Regions from separate parts of the Streptomyces sp. bgisy159 genome, predicted to be linked through region 2. Evidence: riboswitches for the same ligand, from Rfam matches in the RefSeq annotation. Region 2 holds a riboswitch; the other holds the start of a gene.
The links. A riboswitch is a leader RNA that binds a small molecule or an ion and turns the genes downstream of it on or off. The one in region 2 is predicted to bind glycine.
Positions count from the first base shown of each region.

Region 1: it holds a riboswitch for glycine, as region 2 does, so the genes downstream of both, gcvP (aminomethyl-transferring glycine dehydrogenase) here and gcvT (glycine cleavage system aminomethyltransferase GcvT) in region 2, are expected to answer to the same signal.

Region 1 covers NZ_JBYIQX010000015.1:157,785-161,176, reverse strand. Annotated here, with positions in the region: gene AC3ET3_RS17515 (DNA polymerase IV) at 1-199, shown strand, start outside; gene AC3ET3_RS17510 (nucleotidyltransferase domain-containing protein) at 196-651, shown strand; gene AC3ET3_RS17505 (PRC-barrel domain-containing protein) at 648-1,022, opposite strand; glycine riboswitch at 1,137-1,233, shown strand; gene gcvP (aminomethyl-transferring glycine dehydrogenase) at 1,410-3,392, shown strand, end outside.
Region 2 covers NZ_JBYIQX010000026.1:36,209-39,600, forward strand. Annotated here, with positions in the region: gene AC3ET3_RS23485 (serine hydroxymethyltransferase) at 1-364, opposite strand, end outside; gene gcvH (glycine cleavage system protein GcvH) at 373-750, opposite strand; gene gcvT (glycine cleavage system aminomethyltransferase GcvT) at 858-2,000, opposite strand; glycine riboswitch at 2,040-2,154, opposite strand; glycine riboswitch at 2,155-2,248, opposite strand; gene AC3ET3_RS23500 (AAA family ATPase) at 2,424-3,101, shown strand; gene AC3ET3_RS23505 (enhanced serine sensitivity protein SseB C-terminal domain-containing protein) at 3,318-3,392, opposite strand, start outside.

The sequences.
Region 1 (3,392 bases), on a different contig from region 2:
GGACCTGGAGCCGGCGGAGCCGTTGCCCCTGGTGCCGGAGAGGCCGGAGACGGGTGAGGCCCGGGAGCCGCAGGCCGGTGCGGGGGAGAGGACGCGGCCGTCCGTGCGGGGAGAGGCGCGGACGGGGTCGGCTGCCAAGCCTCCGAAGGGGGCGGAGCGGGTGCCGCACGACGGGGTCGAGGGGAGGGCCGTCACATGACCGGGACGGATGTGTCACCGGAGCGGGCCGGTGAGATCGGCCGGGTGTGCGAGCGGGTCACGCGGTGGGCCGCGGGGCGGGCGGACGTGGTGGGGCTCTTGCTCGTCGGATCGTGTGCGCGGGGAGAGGCGCGGATGGACTCCGACGTGGATCTGGTCCTGCTGACGACCCACCGTGCGCGGTACGCCGACGGAAGCGCTCTCGGCGCCGGTCTCGGCCTCGGAGAACCGGTGCGGACGAGAAGCTGGGGGCCCATCACCGAGTGGCGGTATGCCGACGGCTCGGGGCTGGAGATCGAGTTGGGCGTCGGCTCGCCGGCCTGGGCCGCCACCGACCCCGTGGACGCGGGGACGCGCCGCGTCGTCTCCGGCGGGGCACGGGCCCTGTACGACCCGGAGGGAATCCTCGCGGCGCTGATCGGGCAGTGCGGGGGCGTCCGCCGGGGCGACTAGGACTCGTCCGTGTCGCCGGCCAGGTGCCCGAAGTCGCGGTCGGCGAGCGCGGACGGACCGGCCACGTCGAGGCCGTAGTGGTGGTAGAGCTGGAGCTCCTGTTCCGGGGAGAGGTGGCGGCCCACCCCGAAGTCGGGCGCGTCCTTGATCAGGGCGCGGTCGTAGGGGATCCTCAGGGCGCCCTCGATCAGCTCGCTGGGCTCCAGCGGGACGAAGGCGTCCCTGCTGAACAGGCCGGTGCGTATGGCCGCCCACTCCGGAACACCGGTCGCGTCGTCGAGGTAGACCTCGTCGATCGTGCCGATCTTGGTGCCATTGCGGTCGAACGCCTTGCGGCCGATCAGGTAGCGCGGATCGATGTCGGTGCGCACGGTCCCTCCACATGGTCGCAACTCATCCGTAAGCACTACAAAAGAGCACAATCAGCGCGATGGCCACTCGAAAGCTGCGGCGTTGACCTCGCTGGTAGGCTGACAAGCGGCTGCTGACCCCGTGCGGGAGAGTCCTCCGGAACACCATCGGAGGCGCCGAAGGAGCAAATCCTCCCCGGAATCTCTCAGGCTCACGTACCGCACGGACGAGGTCACTCTGGAAAGCAGGGCGGGTGTCGACGGCTTCCGCTCTCACCGACGGTGAAAACCGGCCGCCCGCGGGCGCCCCGGTGAAGCTCTCAGGTTGAGATGACAGAGGGGGAGGCCGTCGGGACACCTGCGCCGTGGTGTCCCTCGAAGGTCGCGTCAGACCAGGAGGCCTCCGCCATGACCGCCCACCGCACTCCGCTCTCCGAACTGGAGCAAGGGATCCCCTTCGAGCAGCGCCACATCGGGCCCGACCAGGAGGCGCGGGCCAAGATGCTCGCCCAGGTCGGGTACGGCTCGCTGGACGAACTGACCGCCGCCGCGGTCCCGGACGTCATCAAGAACGCCGACGCGCTGGACCTTCCCGGCGCCCGCACCGAGGCCGAGGTGCTCGCCGAGCTGCGCTCGCTCGCCGACTCCAACCAGGTCCTCGGCTCGATGATCGGCCTCGGCTACCACGGCACGTTCACCCCGCCGGTCATTCTGCGCAACGTCATGGAGAACCCGGCCTGGTACACGGCGTACACGCCCTACCAGCCGGAGATCTCCCAGGGGCGGCTGGAAGCGCTGCTGAACTTCCAGACGATGGTCGCCGACCTCACCGGGCTGCCCACCTCCGGCGCGTCCCTGCTGGACGAGGGCACGGCCGCCGCCGAGGCCATGGCACTGTCCCGGCGCATGGGCAGGAACAAGAAGGGCCTGTTCCTGGTCGATGCGGACGCGCTGCCGCAGACCATCGCCGTGATCGAGACCCGCGCCGAGCCGACCGGCGTCGAGGTCGTCGTCGCCGACCTCAGCGAGGGCATTCCCGCCGACATCGCCGCGCGGGAGATCAACGGTGTGCTGATCCAGTACCCCGGCGCGTCCGGCGCGGTGCGCGACATCGAGGCGCTCATCGCCCAGGCGCACGACCTCGGTGCGCTGGTCACCGTCGCCGCCGACCTGCTCGCGCTGACCCTGCTGAAGTCCCCGGGCGAGCTCGGCGCGGACATCGCGGTCGGCACCACACAGCGGTTCGGTGTGCCGATGGGCTTCGGCGGACCCCACGCCGGCTACATGGCCGTCCATGAGAAGTTCGCGCGCAGCCTGCCCGGGCGGCTCGTGGGCGTGTCCGTGGACGCGGACGGGAACAGGGCCTACCGGCTGGCGCTGCAGACGCGTGAGCAGCACATCCGCCGGGAGAAGGCGACCAGCAACATCTGCACCGCGCAGGTGCTGCTCGCGGTGATGGCCGGCATGTACGCCGTCTACCACGGGCCCGAAGGGCTGCGGACGATCGCGCGGCGCACGCACCGGTACGCCGCGATCCTGGCCGCGGGGCTCGCCGCCGGCGGCGTCGAGGTCGTGCACGGGCGGTTCTTCGACACCGTGACCGCGCGGGTGTCCGGTAAGGCCGCCCAGGTCGTCACGGTCGCGCGGGAGAACGGCGTCAACCTGCGCCTGGTCGACGCCGACCACGTCTCGGCCGCCTGCGACGAGACCACCACGCGCGCCCAGCTGGCCGCGGTGTGGGCGGCGTTCGGGGTCGACGGGGACGTCGAGGCGCTGGACGCGGCCGTCGAGGACGCCCTTCCGGCGGCGCTGCTGCGCGACGACGAGGTCCTCACGCACCCCGTCTTCCACCAGCACCGGTCCGAGACCGCGATGCTGCGCTACCTGCGCCGGCTCGCCGACCGCGACTACGCGCTGGACCGGGGCATGATCCCGCTGGGCTCCTGCACCATGAAGCTCAACGCGACCACCGAGATGGAGCCGGTGACCTGGCCCGAGTTCGGGCAGCTGCACCCGTTCGCGCCGGCCGAGCAGGCGGCGGGCTACCTCACGCTCATCCGCGAGCTGGAGGAACGTCTCGCCGAGGTCACCGGGTACGACAAGGTCTCCCTCCAGCCGAACGCCGGTTCGCAGGGCGAGCTGGCCGGACTGCTGGCCGTGCGCGGGTACCACCGGGCCAACGGGGACGAGCAGCGGACGGTGTGCCTGATCCCGTCGTCCGCGCACGGCACCAACGCCGCCAGCGCCGTGATGGCCGGGATGAAGGTCGTCGTCGTCAAGACCGCCGAGGACGGCGAGATCGACGTCGACGACCTGCGGGCGAAGATCGAGCGGCACCGGGACGAGCTGGCCGTGCTGATGATCACCTACCCGTCGACGCACGGCGTGTTC
Region 2 (3,392 bases):
CCAGGTCCAGGCCCAGGATGGTGTCGCCGGGCCGGGCGAGGGCGAACAGGGCCGCCTGGTTGGCGGAGGCACCGGAGTGGGGCTGCACATTGGCGTACTCGGCGCCGAACAGCTCCTTGAGCCGGTCGATCGCGATCTGCTCGGCGACGTCGACGTGCTCGCAGCCGCCGTAGTAACGGCGGCCCGGATAGCCCTCGGCGTACTTGTTGGTCAGGACCGAGCCCTGCGCCTCCATGACCGCCAGCGGGGCGAAGTTCTCCGAGGCGATCATCTCCAGCGTGGACTGCTGGCGGCGCAGCTCGGCGTCGACCGCGGCGGCGACCTCCGGGTCGAGCTCGTGCAGGGGCGTGTTCAGGACGGACATACGTCTCCTCAGCCGGCGATGTGGGCGTCGTACTCGTCGGCGGAGAGCAGGTCGGCCGGCTCGTCCGTGACGCGGACCTTGAACAGCCAGCCGCCCTCGAAGGGGGCCGAGTTCACCAGCGACGGGTCGTTCACCACGTCCTCGTTGACCTCGGTGACCTCACCGCTGACCGGGGAGTACAGGTCGGAGACCGACTTGGTCGACTCCAGTTCGCCGCAGGTCTCACCCGCGGTCACCGTGGCACCGACCTCGGGGAGCTGGACGAAGACGACATCGCCGAGCGCGTTGGCCGCGTGCTCCGTGATGCCGATCGCCGACACGCCGTCCTCGGCGGCCGACAGCCACTCGTGCTCCTTGCTGTAGCGCAGCTGCTGGGGGTTGCTCATGGCCTGAATTCTCCTGTACGCGAGGGAGTGCTGATGAATGGGGGACCGCGAAACGCGGGGACGAGCAGCGCGGATGTGCCCAGGGTCACGCGGACCCGGGCCCGCGGCTACTTCTGACGCTTGTAGAAGGGCAGCGCCACGACCTCGTACGGCTCGTGGCTGCCCCGGATGTCCACACCGACGCCCGGCGTGCCCGGCGCGGCGTGCGCGGCGTCGACGTACGCCATCGCGATCGGCTTGCCCAGGGTGGGGGAGGGCGCGCCGGAGGTGACCTCGCCGACCACCTGGCCGCCGGCGACCACCGGGTATCCGGCGCGCGGCACCCGGCGCCCCTCGGCGACCAGGCCGACCAGGACGCGTGGCGGGGCGGAGGCGGCCCGCTCGGCGGCGGCCTCCAGCGCCGTACGGCCGACGAAGTCGCCGTCCTTCTCGAACTTCACCACCCGGCCGAGCCCGGCGTCGAAGGGGGTGAGCGAGGTCGTCAGCTCGTGCCCGTACAGCGGCATGCCCGCCTCCAGGCGCAGGGTGTCGCGGCAGGACAGACCGCACGGGATCAGACCGGCGCCCTCGCCCGCCTTCGTCAGCGCCTGCCACAGCTCCACCGCGTGCTCCGGCTTCACGAACAGCTCGAAGCCGTCCTCACCGGTGTAGCCGGTGCGGGCGATCAGCGCGGGGACGCCGGCGACCGTGCCGGGCAGTCCCGCGTAGTACTTCAGGCCGTCGAGGTCGGCGTCGGTGAGCGACTTCAGGATGCCGGGCGACTCCGGGCCCTGGACGGCGAGCAGCGCGTAGGCGTCCCGGTCGTCGCGCACCTCGGCGTCGAAGCCGGCCACCCGCTCGGTCAGCGCGTCCAGAACCACCTGCGCGTTGGAGGCGTTGGCCACCACCATGTAGGTCGGTGAAGCGGCCTCGGTCTCGTCCAGCCGGTAGACGATCAGGTCGTCCAGGATGCCGCCGTCGGCCTGGCAGATCATGGTGTAGCGGGCGCGGCCCACGCCCACGGAGGCGATGTTGCCGACCAGCGCGTGGTTGAGGAACGCGGCCGCCTCGGCGCCGGTCACGGTGATCTCGCCCATGTGGGAGAGGTCGAACAGCCCGGCCCTGGTGCGCACCGCGAGGTGCTCCTCGCGCTCGGACCCGTAGCGCAGCGGCATGTCCCAGCCGGCGAAGTCGGTCATCGTCGCGCCGAGCGAACGGTGCAGGGCGTCCAGCGCGGTGCGGCGCGGTTCTCGGGATTCAGTGCTGCTCATCGGACGGTCGTCTCCCAGGGCGATGACAAGTGAGGTCATTCCTCCCCATCTGTCATCGGAACCTGAGAGGTTCGCCGAAACCGCCACGGGGGCGATGCACGGCTTGCACCTTGGGTGGGGGCCCCACGGTGGGGGACCCGCTTTTCAGATGTGCCTCGCCCGCGCGGTAACGGGGCCTGAGAGATTCAAGGGAGGGACTTGCTCCTTCGGCGCCCCAGCCAGGCTGGGAACTCTCCCGCGCGGATTCAAACGGCCGGTATGCAGTTGGCGCGCCCATCATTGCACGCCGCCCCGCCTCGCGGCAGGGCCGCATCTGTAACCGGGCTGTGGCGGTACGCGTACGAAAACGCGAGGCACCGGGCATTACCTTCTCTTTACACTCGACGGGGAGGCCACCAGGTGACCTCAGGGGAGGACGATGACGTGAACAGGACCACGGCCTACGCGACCACGTCGGGCCTCACACTGCCCGAGCAGTCCACCGCCCCCGCCCTGGAGAACCCAGCGGTCGTCCGCGACCTGCGCTCCCGGGCCGGCCACAGCCCCCGCGCCCTGCTCTTCGGTCCCCACGACCTCGTCGTGATCACCGGCCTGCCGGGCAGCGGCAAGTCCACGCTCATGAGCCGCACGGTGCGCGGCCCGCGCATCGACTCCCAGGACACCCGCGACCGCTTCGACACCCGCGCCCCTCGCCTGCTGCCGTACGCCCTCTACCGCCCCCTGGTCCGCCTCGCCCACTACGCCGGGCTGCGCCGGGCCCTGCGCACCGGCGAGGGCCTGGTGGTGCACGACTGCGGCACCCAGAGCTGGGTGCGGGCCTGGCTGGCCCGCGAGGCGCGCCGCCGCGGCGGCCGGCTGCACCTGCTGGTCCTCGACGTCACCCCGGACGCCGCCCGCGCGGGCCAGCGCGCCCGCGGCCGGGGCGTCTCGCGCTACGCCTTCCTGCGCCACCGCCGGGCCGCCGCCCGACTGCTGCGCGCCATCGACCAGGGCCGGCTCCCGGCCGGCTGCGGCTCGGCGGTCCTCCTGGACCGCGACGCGGCCGACGCGCTCGTCCGCATCGGCTTCACCGGCTCGGGCACCCGGACCGCCCGGACCTAGGGCCTGTTGCGAAAGTCCCGTCTGCTTGGCGACGCCCGGCACGCGCGCTCGCCGCGTTGCCGGAGCGCCCACGTGACTCCGCCACGCGGGCGCTCCGGCGCCTTGCGATCGCACGCACCGGACGACGCCAAGCCCGCCCTTCGGGCGGACGACGGGACTTTCGCAACAGGCCCTAGCCGCCCGCGTGACGCGGCGGCGGGGCGGCCCGGCGCGGGGTCAGGCCAAACCCGGCGCCGGATAGCCGTAGCCGGCGGCGGGGACGGGGGCGTGGGCCTCGCGGTCGTAGAACGG